Regions from separate parts of the Paenibacillus sp. FSL L8-0333 genome, predicted to be linked through region 1. Evidence: riboswitches for the same ligand, from Rfam matches in the RefSeq annotation. Region 1 holds a riboswitch; each other region holds the start of a gene.

Region 1 (3,167 bases):
ACAAGGATCGGGGATTTGAATACGCTTTAGATGATGTTGGGGAAGGCTTCAGCACAATCGAGATGTTATTGGAGCTTAAACCTCATTACATGAAGTTAGATATGAAATATGTTCAAGGCGTGTCCAGTGATCCGAACAAACAGAAAATAGCTAAACAATTTTTAGAAAAGGCTTTAGAAATCCAATCTGTTCCTTTAGCAGAAGGTGTGGAGTTTAGAGAGGACTTTGAATGGCTTAAGCAGAGTGGTTATCAGTTGTTTCAGGGATATTTATTTGGAAAGCCTGATCCTATTCCCAAACAGTAATCCTAATGAGTATATATCGGTCCAGAGGATGAGACGAATTTCAGGTCAGAGTCTGAGTACAGCCAACCCCCGGGGTTGTATAATTTAGGTAATTTGAAAAGGGGGACGGGATGGATATGAAATGGCATCAATTTGTAACGCGCTGGGCGGATTCTAGGGGCTTTGATGGACGAGAAATTGATTATCAATGGCCTTCTCCCTCATTTCCGGTCATCAGTATTCGTAGTAATTTAGGGCGATACTCAGGTCAAAAGTATGGTCATGGAAGTAAACCCCGTGTAAAGACAGCCGTTGGTTTAATCGCTATTGGAGATGTAGCTGTCGGATTGATTTCCATAGGTGCGATAAGCGTGGGCGTACTTTCCTTAGGAGCAATATCACTGGGAATGTGGTTAGCGATTGGAGCAATAGCACTTAGCTGGCTTGGCTTCGCAGTGGGAGCGATTGCGATTGCAGGAGTGGCTGTAGGAGCGATCGCAATCGCGGAAAAAGCGTTGGGGGCCATCGCCATAGGGGATACGGCGTTTGGTGCGATAGCGATAGGCAGGATCGCTGGGGGTGCCATAGCTATCGGACAATGGGCATATGGTGTAATCGCAGTTGGCGAACATGGTTTCGGATTAATTCCCATCACGGGCGATGTGTGGAATTGGTTCCGGCGTTTGTTCGGATCGGGGAGTTAATTAGACCTCCAGTCCTAAAGGATCCCATTCTCTTCCGGGATAGTCGATAAATAATATCTATCACATGAGAAAAACTAATTGCAATTACCTATACTCATTTCATACCAATTAATCATGCGATCAGATCTAGGCTTATGTTACTCTTTGAATGTATTCGAAACTTCATAGGCAAACCTATGGAAATGTAGGGACGCAAAGCTATAGGGACTAAGGTTATCATAACTATTGTCAGCCAGCTGCCAAAGAGTGTGTAACGCTTTTTGTTAAAATATAAGAAAGTATAAGTTATACACCTATACTTAATATCTTATATTTCTCGCTTAAACGCTTACCGTCCTTATAAGGACGCCGAAGGCGTTTATGCTTGTTAAGGTTTAATAAAAATTAAGTCTTAATTTTTAGGCGACTTTATACGCAATCAAGCTACTCTTTTGGGGTAGTTTTTTTTGTGCCCATTTTTGGGCACTGGAGAGATTCATATGACATCTGGGGGTAAGAAGAGATGAAGAAAATGATTGCGATCGCTACATCGGCGGCCATGTTGGCCAGTTTTTCGAGTGAGGCAGGTTATGCTTTAGCAAGTGAGGCAAGCAAGGTAAAGGTAACAAAAACAGTCGCGCAAAGTAAGGTCAACTTATTAAGCAACGCTTCGGTTATTCCGTTTGAGCTGTACGGCAAGGATGCTCTAAATGCCTATAATGAGGTTTTTAGAATGAATCCAGCAAATATTAAATCCATCACAAATAACGGTGGCAACTACTCAGGCTCGCCTATAGCTAAGGCTATGGATGGGGATATGAGCACGCATTGGGAGACTGGCAAACCGAATAGTTCAACGTTTACGAATGAGGTTGTGTTTGTTTTCAATGAGTCCACTGAATTAAATAGAATGGTCTATGCCGCTAGGCAATCTGGTGCTAAAGGTAAAGGTTTTGCTCAAGAATTTGATATCTATGGCTCCACTACCGATGCGGGTGATTTCACACTCGTGTCTTCTGGAGAATATACAGGCTCAACCGGTGATGTAGTGGAGATTCAGTTCGCACCTACGGCTTTTAAGAGACTTAAATTTGTCTTCAAAAAAGCGAACCAAGATTGGGCGAGTGCGGCTGAGTTTTCTTTTTATAAAGAGGATAGTGTCTCTGCTAAAATGAAAAATTTATTTACAGATGATACCTTGAGCCAAGTTAGTACAGCCTTTGATACGGCAGAGAAATTAACAGCTTTAGAAAATGAAGTACAAGCACATCCACTGTATGCGCAGTTTAAAGAAGAGATAGAGAATGCAAAGATCCTTTTGGAGAACCATCAGGTAGAGGTAACGGCAGCCAAGGTTTCGAAGCTAAAAGGGTATGGTACAGCCTATGAAAATGCCTATAGCCAAGCTTATAGAATGCCAAATGCAAACGTATCAAAAGTAACGGTGAACGGTGGAAGCTACCCAGGTACGAAGCCTGAATATATGCTGGATGACCAGCCCACTACGCATTGGGAAACGAACAAAAACAATGATGCAAGCTTCACGAATGAAGTCGTGTTTGAACTAGCGCAAGCGGAAGTGCTGGACAGAGTGGCTTTTTTGGCTAGAGATAATCGCAAAGGATTCCCAGAGGCTTTTGAAATCTATGCATCAGAGACGAGTAAAGGAGAGACCTTCCAACTGGTATCTAGCGGAACCGCGATTAGTACCAATGATTTTTTGGAATTTAAATTCGAACCGACGAAGTTTAAAAGATTAAAATTTAAGTTCACAAAAGCTAATATTAACAGACCTTTTGCGGCTGAATTTAGATTTTATACAGAAGATAAAGTAAGCGAAGCTGTAAATGGTATTTTCACAGATGGAACGATGAGTGCGGTTGTGCCTGCTTATAATAGCGTCGAAGCAATCAACGAATTAGAAGAAGCGGCAAAAGTACATCCGCTCTATCCAATCCTGAAAGATTCTTTGGATTTAGCTAAGAAGCTAGTGAATGGTGAAGTTCAAACCGAAGGCACCATCATTGAGGCCGAGCAGCGTGGAGATATGAAAAAACATGCTCAGCAAAACCTGAGAATAGGCTTCGGCACGAACAACCAGCCTACAGGACTTGCGGCAATGCCTGGCGAGACCATCAATGTTTATGTGGATGCTGCTTCGGGTGATAAGTTGCCTTCTTTGATCTTTTCTCAACAAGAG
Region 2 (3,167 bases), 2.6 Mb from region 1:
TTTAAAATCCTCAATTACACCGAAAATTTCATCTTCTGTTAATGCTCTTGGAATTTCTGCATTCGGACGTTCGGCAGCAATGGCGCTGGAGGAAACTGGTTGTACGCCACGTAGTATTTTTGAATCTGTCATTCTTCCTGCATGGAATAGTTGTAAAATAGCTTTTGTTCCATTTCGTTTAATAGTAGATGCTAATCGGCTAAGGCTAGGAATAAATTGATCGGAGGAAACACTAAGTTCACCTTCCCATCCTTTTCCACCCTCTTGTACATTTGCTGCCGCAGTGATGACCGCACCTACTTCGCCCGTTCTTAGTGAATAGTATTTCAATTCATCTTGTGTTACTACACCGTCATAAAAGCTCATTCGCGTGGTCATTGGAGCCATAACCACTCGGTTTTTTAATGTCAGTCCTCTGCGAAAAGTTAATGTTGTGTCTAGTGCTATCATCTTTTTCCCAACTTTCATTAAATTATATTTAAACAAAATATTATATACATGCGCATACATATAAATTACAGCAATGATTTATTCTTGTCAACTAATAAACAACTACTGTTGAATACAGCAAAAAGCACTGTTCAGCGGAACAGCGCTTTTTGCTCGATATGAATCGTCCTTATTATTCTAGTTCGGCCGGTTTTACAATGGCTGTACCTTTATTATTCTTGGAGTATTTAGCTTCAATTTTCGTGGTGTATGTATCTTTTGCTCCATCACTTACCAGCACATAACTCAGATCGACTGTCAGCTTTTCCGTTTGCCAGGTCTTAGTATTGACGAATAATTTCCACGTTACGCTTTTGGGTTGAACTGTCTCACCATCCCAGAGGTTCTCCTGGTCATAGAGTTTGATTATCCCCTTAGCTGCTGTCGGATCGGTTACCGTGAATTGTAAGACCGTTTGTGCGCCAGCCGTGCTGACTTTCATGGATTTTTTATAACTTTTGACCGAATCAAGCATGGAAACAGGATCGTATTGGCCTTTAGAGTAAAAGGCATCCCATTCCGTTTTCTCCAGTCCAAGCCAATACTGTGCATCAGGATCGATCGGCTCCCCGTCATCGTCGTAACCTTCATCTTCAGATTCATCGATCAGTTCACTTCCGTCTACAAGATAGTAAAACTCCTTGTCATTGGCATATAGACTGTACGATGTTTCTAAAAGACTACTAGCGACAGTGCCTGCTGCGGCAAAATTCGGCAGACGGTTGATATCCAGCTTCAGAGTGTTGGTGTTGCTGATACGCACCCCGCCGCTTTGAATATCCTGTTTTTTGGTCACATCCAGATGGAAATTCTTTATTGCTTTGGAGGCTGCCGTTACTTTGCTGATCATCTGATCCGCGGTTACTACTGTTGAGGTAGCTGCAGACACTACTCCTGGATTAGACATCCATCCGATCGTTCCGGACAGCAATAAAGCACCTACTGCCAAACTAGTACCTATTGTTTTGAAAAAACTGTTCATGTACTTCCCCTTTCGGCCCCTTGCGATAATGTAACGCCGTATAGGTCGAAATAATAAAAGAGCTCAAAATAGACTACATATTCTTAGAGCTATCCTTTATGCTTCATAAGACATCCCTATGGCGGCCTGGCGATCATTTCCTTCTGTCGAAAGGCTTTAGACCCATGGCTTTGTGTCATCATCTTTCGATGATTTTACCTTTAACGCGGACATTCAATTAGTTTTAATAGATTAGGGACGCATGTCCCACCGCTAATTTTATCATGGTTATAATTACCTGTAAACGACTTATCTTCCATTCGAATTCGCTATGATACTCAGAAGAAATACTAAAGTTTTGCATTTTTCCAATTCGTCCAAGTTTTCCAGATATCTGAGGTTCAGCTGAGTTATACTATCAATCCGTTTCGGTATATCACTATGCTATGATAAGTATGTTTTTTAGTTTCTCTATCCATCCAAACATTTTCTTAACATATAACTCTTATAATTATTTTAGTTTTCTTAGAAAGGATGATTTTCATGGTTAATATCCTTGTTGTCGAGGATGATATAAAGCTTAATCAAATTATCTGCACCTATCTTTGCAATAATGGATACGACGCTAAAGGGTGTTTAAACCCACGAGAAGCATATGATTTGATGTATAACAGCCTGTATGACCTTATCATCTCAGACGTTATGATGCCAGAGATTGACGGCTTTGAATTTGCGGAAACGGTTAGGGCTATTAACAAAACGATCCCCCTTCTTTTTGTTACCGCTCGTGATGATATTTCCTCAAAACAAAAAGGGTTTCGCGCTGGAATTGATGATTACATGGTCAAACCGGTCAATATGGACGAACTGGTAATGCGTGTGGGCGCTTTACTTCGACGTGCAAATATTGCCCACGAAAAAAAACTGAGGGTAGGAAGTCTTATGATGGACGCGGATGATATGACAGCAACGGTAAACGATGAGGAAATCCCTGTGACGGTACGGGAATTCAACATACTCTACAAAATGCTTTCCTACCCCAAACATACCTTTTCCCGTGCCCAGCTAATGGACGAGTTCTGGGGCATTGGCAGCGAAACCAGCCTGCGTGCCGTAGATGTATACATCGTCAAACTTCGCGACAAGTTCTCTTGTTGTGTGGACTTCAAGATCATGACAGTGCATGGGCTTGGCTACAAGGCAGTGCTGCAATGAGTAAGAGGCAGGAGCAGCATGCCCGGTTCAAGTCCAAGCGTTTTTCATGGAAAGAGTTTTTGTGGACCTTTATTGTGCTGTCCACGCTAACAGCAGGTCAAGCACTTATATACGACGCCTACATTTCAGTAGAACGCGTTCCAACTCAATACATCTTTGGAATCACTGGATATTGGATCATTGTTGCCTTCATTTTTTGCCTTGTCACCGCACGGCAAAAGTACATCGCCTTTGATAAACCCATGCGTAAACTCAGCGAGGCGGCAAACCAGGTAGCAGAGGGAGATTTTTCAGTCTATCTTGAGCCGCTTCACAGAGCGGATAAAAAGGATTATGTAGACGTGATGTTCGAGGATTTTAATAAGATGGTTGAAGAACTGGGCAGTATTGAAACCCTCAAAAATGATTTTATATCGAATGTATCCCATGAGATTAAAACACCATTATCCGTCATTCATAGTTACGCAATGGCATTGCAAACTGTTGATTTGTCGCCAAAACT
Region 3 (3,167 bases), 1.3 Mb from region 1:
TCGCCTTTATCCTCGGATTTCTACCGCGAGAAGCGGTCCAATCAGGAAATCTGAGGATAACAGCGATCGGAAGTCCAAAATCCCTTGGAGTGGTTCATACCTAATAAATTTTTTAAAAAATGCATCCGCTCGAACTAAGGCTAAGCGGAAGCTATACGTTTTGATAACAATTCCATTATGCTCGATTTCCATAATTCAAGGAGGGTTCATTCTATGAAAATGGTACTTCTATCAGGCGGTTCAGGTAAACGGTTATGGCCGTTGTCTAACGACTCACGTTCAAAGCAATTTCTAAAGGTACTTGAAAGCCCTCAAGGTGAACCAGAATCCATGGTACAACGTGTCTGGAGACAGCTGGAGGAAGCAGGGATGGCAGAATCATCTTATCTAGCCACCGGCCGCGGCCAAGTAGAAATGATACAAAGCCAACTGGGAAGTCATGTGCCGATTATCGTTGAACCGGAGCGTCGGGATACTTTTCCGGCTATCGCCTTAACAGCTACCTATCTTTATTCAGTGGCAGGTGTTTCTCCAGCGGAGACGGTAGCAATATTGCCTGTTGACCCTTATGTAGAAGCATCCTTTTTCGATACCATAGCTATGCTTGAGGGGACCATGCTGGAAAGTGGAGCAAATCTGGCACTAATGGGTGTTGTTCCTGAACATGCCTCAGAGAAATACGGATATATTATTCCTACCACTGAAGAGGCGGGGGGGAATGGTTTTATGAAGGTGAGTCACTTTCAAGAGAAACCAGACCGCATACAAGCAGAACAGCTCATCGAGCAAAATGCATTGTGGAATTGCGGAGTGTTTGCCTTCCGTTTAGGGTACTTGTTAGATATTTTGCAGCGTAAAGGGTTGCCTTTAGGATATGAAGAATTGCAGAAGCAGTATAAGCTATTGTCTTCCATCAGCTTTGATTATGAAGTGGTGGAGAAAGAAGAACATATTGTGGTGCAGCCGTATGATGGATTCTGGAAGGATCTTGGAACGTGGAATACGCTGACAGAGGAAATGAGCAGCAAGCATGTAGGAAAAGGTTTTGTGACGGCGGATTCTGAGGGGACTTGCTTGATTAATGAGCTGGACATTCCGATTACGGTAATTGGTGCGAAGGATCTGATCATTGCGGCTAGCCCGGATGGAATTCTAGTTACCCATAAAGCTGAGAGCCCACGGATTAAAGAAGTGCTGAAGACCTTTGAACAAAGACCGATGTACGAGGAACGCCGCTGGGGCCATTACAAAGTTATTGATTATGTGAAATATGATGAAGGCAATGAAGTGCTGACCAAACGGATTTTTATATCCGAGGGGAATAATATCAGCTATCAATTACATCGCAAGCGTAGTGAAATTTGGACAATCGTCAGCGGCGAAGCAAGTATTGTGCTGAATGAGAAAAAACATAATGTGAAGGCTGGGGACGTGGTACGTATACCGGAAGGAACGAAACACGCGATCCTTGCTTTGACGGATGTTGAGTTTATAGAGGTACAGACGGGGTCTGAATTAGTAGAAGAAGATAACATACGTATTACTTTAGACTGGAATGATATAGAACTACAACAATTCATTTCATAGGTCTAACCTATCTATTTAACCAATTCAAAATTTCTTGAAACAGGTAAATTGACTCAATTATCAAAAAAAGTCATAAAAACACTAAATATATCATTAATTGTCGTCGATACTTACGGTAAGAGAGATTATTTCTCTTAAATTGAAAAGGCAAACCTATCGAAAGGTAGGGACGCAAAGCTATAGGGCCTTCGAAAGAGTGGCAGCCTGGCTACCGAAAGGGAGATTATTTTGAAAGCTTACCGTACGTATCGATTGTTTGGTGCATTTCTGTCACTCGTCCTGTTTCTGACTGCACTTCCGCTTGCTGTTGGAATTTCGCCGTCTATTGTCATAGCTGCTTCAAATTCTGGAACGCCAGTTACCCCAGGTGCCTCACCTGAAGCCGTAAAGCTGCTTAACTATTTTTACTCGATCTCAGGAAAAGGCATTATTGCTGGTCAACATGACTATTTAGAAAGTCCAGATGAAATTAACAATATGCTGAAGGGAACCAGCGGACAATATGCGGCTCTTCACGGTTATGAAATGGGTGCGATCAGTGGTCAGTCCGAAGCAACGATGGCTTGGCAACGTCAAAATGTGGTGAACAGCGCCATCAACTGGAATAAAGCGGGCGGGATCGTAGCTATGACTTTTCATGCTAACCTGCCGGGCACCTCTTATGACTGGGATAATGTGAAAAAAACACTTAGCCAGAGTGAGTTCGATAGTTACGTTACACCGGGTACTAAGCAATATAATAATCTGATCGCTGAGCTTGATAAGGTGGCAGTCTCTTTAAAAAGCTTGCGTGATGCCAATGTTCCGGTGCTTTGGAGACCCTATCATGAAATGAACGGGAACTGGTTCTGGTGGGGGAAGAAAAATAACTTTTCTAAACTATGGAATATAATGTATGACCGTTTTGTTAACGTTCATAAATTAAATAATCTGTTATGGGTATGGAGTCCGAATGCTCCCAATGTTTGGTCAGATCCTTATGCGCTAACTTATCCAGGTGCTGATAAAGTAGATATTCTGGCAGCAGATATATACGAAAATGATTACCAGCAAAAATACTATGACAGCTTGTTGAGTCTAGCCGCAGGCAAACCGATTGCGATCGGGGAGAATGGTGAAATGCCTAATCTGGAGAAGCTTCAGCAATCGCAAAGTAAATGGACGTATATGATGAGCTGGGGAAAAATGCTTTACGAAAATAACAGTGCAGACACAATCAAAACATTTATGAATAGCAACTACACCCTGACCAGAGATAAATTAAATACTGGTCTGGCACCGACACCTTCCGAAGAAGAGGGGGAGGCAGCAATTCCTCTCGCGAAGGGGCTTGCAGGAGAGTATTACAACAACATGTTGTTGTCGGGAGCGGCAACTCTTAACAGAACTGATGCAATAATCGATTTCAATTGGCGGCAAGGATCGCCGGATGCCGCCCTCGGGATTGATCGTTTCTCCATACGTTGGAGCGGTAAAATTAAGCCATTATATGATGAGCAATATACATTTTACACTACCTCAGATGATGGCATCCGTGTCTGGGTGAATGGGGAATCCGTGATTGATAGTTGGACTAAGCA
Region 4 (3,167 bases), 720 kb from region 1:
CACTGTTGGCGTCGGCGTTGGTGTTGGCGTCGGTGTTGGTGTCACTGTCGGCGTCGGTGTCACTGTTGGCGTCGGCGTTGGTATTGGCGTCGGTGTTGGTGTCGGTGTCGGCGTCGGCGTCACTGTTGGCGTCGGCGTTGGTGTTGGTGTTGGTGTTGGCGTCGGCGTTGGTGTCACTGTCGGCGTCGGTGTTGGTGTCACTGTCGGCGTTGGCGTTGGTGTCACTGTCGGCGTTGGCGTTGGCGTCACTGTTGGCGTTGGCGTTGGTGTCACTGTTGGCGTTGGTGTCGGCGTTGGTCCAGGTTCATCACCATCGTATGGATAGTGGTGAAATTCACCACCACCAGTCCCTTTGAGTGAAGCCGCCACTAAAGTACCGTTAATCTGACCATTAATAAAATCAACATGAGCATAGGGGGCAAGTATGCTTCCCATTACACCTATGCCTGCCATATCCAGATACGCAGCTTGGCTAAAGTTAAGCAAAATTTTCTTGCTATTCAACACGTTATTAGGTAGAAATCCGAAGTTTTTCATTTTTACGTTAGAACCATCAATATTAATAATTGCTGTAGATCCTGAAGGAACATTTATTGTAATTCCATAGGTATTAGAGACGTTATCTCCTGGAACATTAAAAACATTGACCGCAGGATCTGTACCTGTCAGGGTAAGACTGCCATATTGGTACACTGTTGTTCCATTCGCCGGCAATGCTGCAAGTTCTGCTGATTTGTCCTTCAAAGACTGACCTACGGCTGAAAAGTCAATCGTACTCCCCTGTCTTTTTGTACCTCCCTTGAGGAGCGTTACATTCCCTGAAAAATCTCCCCCGTGCACGATATTCCCATAAACAGTACCTCCGTTGAAAGTAAGATTCCCTCCAACAACAAGTGTGTCAGTCAAGGAAACCTCAGCAGCGGTCAACCTATCTCCAACACTATAGTTGGTTAAGTTAACGTTACCTCCAGCAGCAAACCTTCCTTCCGTATCCGAAACCGTTGTTATATCCCCTAGAATAAACACGTTGTAGACCCCTGCAATTCCCAATGTAGAAGAACTACTAGCTCCAGCAACTCCAGCTCCTAATGAGGAAAGCCCACTACCTACCGTCAAAATCCCAGCTAATACAAGCGAGAGTAACGGTCTTATTCTTCTTTTCAAATGGCACACCTCCTAAAACTATGATTTATATTAATCAGAATAATTACCAGAAACTCTAAAGGACCTAACAACAAAAAAGACCGCCAAAAAGAAGTGGAATTCCCTTCTCATGGCAGTCGGACGGTCATTGTGCCTTTAAGACACTTTAGACTCCTGGACTTTGCGTCCCGCCCTTTCAGACGGTTTGCTATTATCATGACTATATATATGTATTACACTGCAAGTCCAGAACTGGTAGCCGAAGCATTCTCTCCAATAACCGTCTATGACTTTTAATACTTTTTGAATTAATAACAGTTTAGCGCCCGACACCCACAATTGTCAATCAATTCCTTTCGATGATCCCCCTCATTATTACCATACAAAAAAAGCGCCTAAAGGCGCTTCGCATAAGGTTTTTCATTAAATTTTAAAGTAACTGTATATAGCCCAATATGGATATCCATAAGGGAACACTCAGAATTAAACCAAAAAACAATCCACGCTGGAGGCTGCCCTCTTTTTCCATCATAATTCTCCTTTATGTGCGTCCGATACATTATTTTTTATTATTACAATTTTAATATAATTTATTCTTCGTTATTTACTTGTGAATTTAATCACATTTGATAAGCTGTTTAGAAATACCATTGATTATTTTTGGAATATCGGGGTAGAATACGAATATACGTTCCTATTAGAGGTGATGAGATTCATGCATAGAGCAGAAAGCAGGGACAACATGCTGGTGAAATCTTATTTATTGCTTCCGATGATTTTATCAGCTTTCGAACGGGACTCCGCCATTTTATCTACACACTTACGAACACCCGCCCCTTATCTGGAGGTGCTTGGAACAGCTGCTGCAGTAGCTACAACAGATCTAAGGGATGTTCGTGCAGAAATGAGAAGACGGGGAATCAAGGTGTATGAGCAAAACAGACTTAATACGGGAATTGAAGCCAAGTATATATGTCGTGGCTATCACGAACGAATGCTGCTGTTGAATGACATTGTTGCGGCTCAGGCTGCCATCCATATGCGCAGATACCTAGGGCTGGATATTTCCTCTTTTAAGAGTTACGAAGAACAGTATCAGATTAAATAAAGCTGTATAGAAGCCGCTCTACTCTCCCCCCAATCAATTAGTGAACAAAAAAATAGGCCTTACCATGGGAGTTGGCAAGACCTGAGAGAGATATACCACAAAACACTGGGGGGTGTTTGGTGTCTTCAATATATACCTCGAACCTGAAAAAAAGCTGATAGGCACATAAAAATTACATTAAAAATATCATTCGCCGTTCAGAAGTGATCCGAATGCTCCCACAAGCTTAGCCGACCTTTGGCTGGAATTGGATGGCGCAGTGAGTGAACCTCTTCAAGCTTCCAGGCAAAACGTCCTTCGCTATAGTCGCCAAAATCATATTCGTTCCCATTGATCCATTCCCTTAAATCCACCTCTGGAGTAACCACATAACATCCCGCGAGCTGACCTGTAGCAATAATAGCTCCTGTCGGCAAATTATTCGCTGTATAGCCATGTTTCGCCAATACTGATTTGTACGGTTCCTGTTCACAAATCTTTTTGTCAATCCTCATTCCGGCATGGATGCCTAACTCGCCGCGGTAGGCTGTTCTCCATGAACGAGTTTCAAACTCTTTTTCACCAAGAGCAATTAAGGTCGCCCAAGGCTGCCGTATTGTTATACACCGCATGATATTTATCCCCTTTGTTTATGTTGGACGTTTGTCACGGATGCCACGGATCTCGATCTCGCGTTGTGTAATCTTGCTCTCCTTGACTTGATAAATAATCCCAACCGTTTGGTCGATACTCATTTCCATGATTGATCGCCTCTAAAAATAAGAACATTCATTTTTATTATATACAAACAAAAGTTCTAAATATCAATATTATTGACATTCACCTGTAACTCCCCACAATTTAAACAAATAAAATAATTAAAATTGATAAAGGAGAATATAGTTTGTATACTAATCAAGTAGTTAGTGTGCAAACT

The links. Region 1 has a riboswitch for cyclic di-GMP ahead of NYE72_RS29740 (NPCBM/NEW2 domain-containing protein). Riboswitches for the same ligand answer to the same signal wherever they lie in the genome.
Region 2: another riboswitch for cyclic di-GMP. It lies ahead of NYE72_RS10520 (DUF6612 family protein); the one in region 1 lies ahead of NYE72_RS29740 (NPCBM/NEW2 domain-containing protein).
Region 3: another riboswitch for cyclic di-GMP. It lies ahead of NYE72_RS04745 (glycosyl hydrolase); the one in region 1 lies ahead of NYE72_RS29740 (NPCBM/NEW2 domain-containing protein).
Region 4: another riboswitch for cyclic di-GMP. It lies ahead of NYE72_RS02435 (choice-of-anchor A family protein); the one in region 1 lies ahead of NYE72_RS29740 (NPCBM/NEW2 domain-containing protein).

Annotation. Positions count from the first base shown of each region.
Region 1 is NZ_CP150186.1:6,673,673-6,676,839, reverse strand. Features, by position in the region: gene NYE72_RS29750 (EAL domain-containing protein) at 1-305, shown strand, start outside; gene NYE72_RS29745 (hypothetical protein) at 422-988, shown strand; cyclic di-GMP riboswitch class I at 1,146-1,232, shown strand; gene NYE72_RS29740 (NPCBM/NEW2 domain-containing protein) at 1,491-3,167, shown strand, end outside.
Region 2 is NZ_CP150186.1:2,398,414-2,401,580, reverse strand. Features, by position in the region: gene NYE72_RS10525 (NADH-dependent flavin oxidoreductase) at 1-510, opposite strand, end outside; gene NYE72_RS10520 (DUF6612 family protein) at 623-1,471, opposite strand; cyclic di-GMP riboswitch class I at 1,589-1,680, opposite strand; gene NYE72_RS10515 (response regulator transcription factor) at 1,994-2,665, shown strand; gene NYE72_RS10510 (HAMP domain-containing sensor histidine kinase) at 2,662-3,167, shown strand, end outside.
Region 3 is NZ_CP150186.1:1,107,266-1,110,432, forward strand. Features, by position in the region: gene NYE72_RS04740 (sugar phosphate nucleotidyltransferase) at 214-1,587, shown strand; cyclic di-GMP riboswitch class I at 1,724-1,803, shown strand; gene NYE72_RS04745 (glycosyl hydrolase) at 1,816-3,167, shown strand, end outside.
Region 4 is NZ_CP150186.1:550,589-553,755, reverse strand. Features, by position in the region: gene NYE72_RS02435 (choice-of-anchor A family protein) at 1-1,164, opposite strand, end outside; cyclic di-GMP riboswitch class I at 1,273-1,363, opposite strand; gene NYE72_RS02430 (hypothetical protein) at 1,859-2,251, shown strand; gene NYE72_RS02425 (ASCH domain-containing protein) at 2,449-2,862, opposite strand.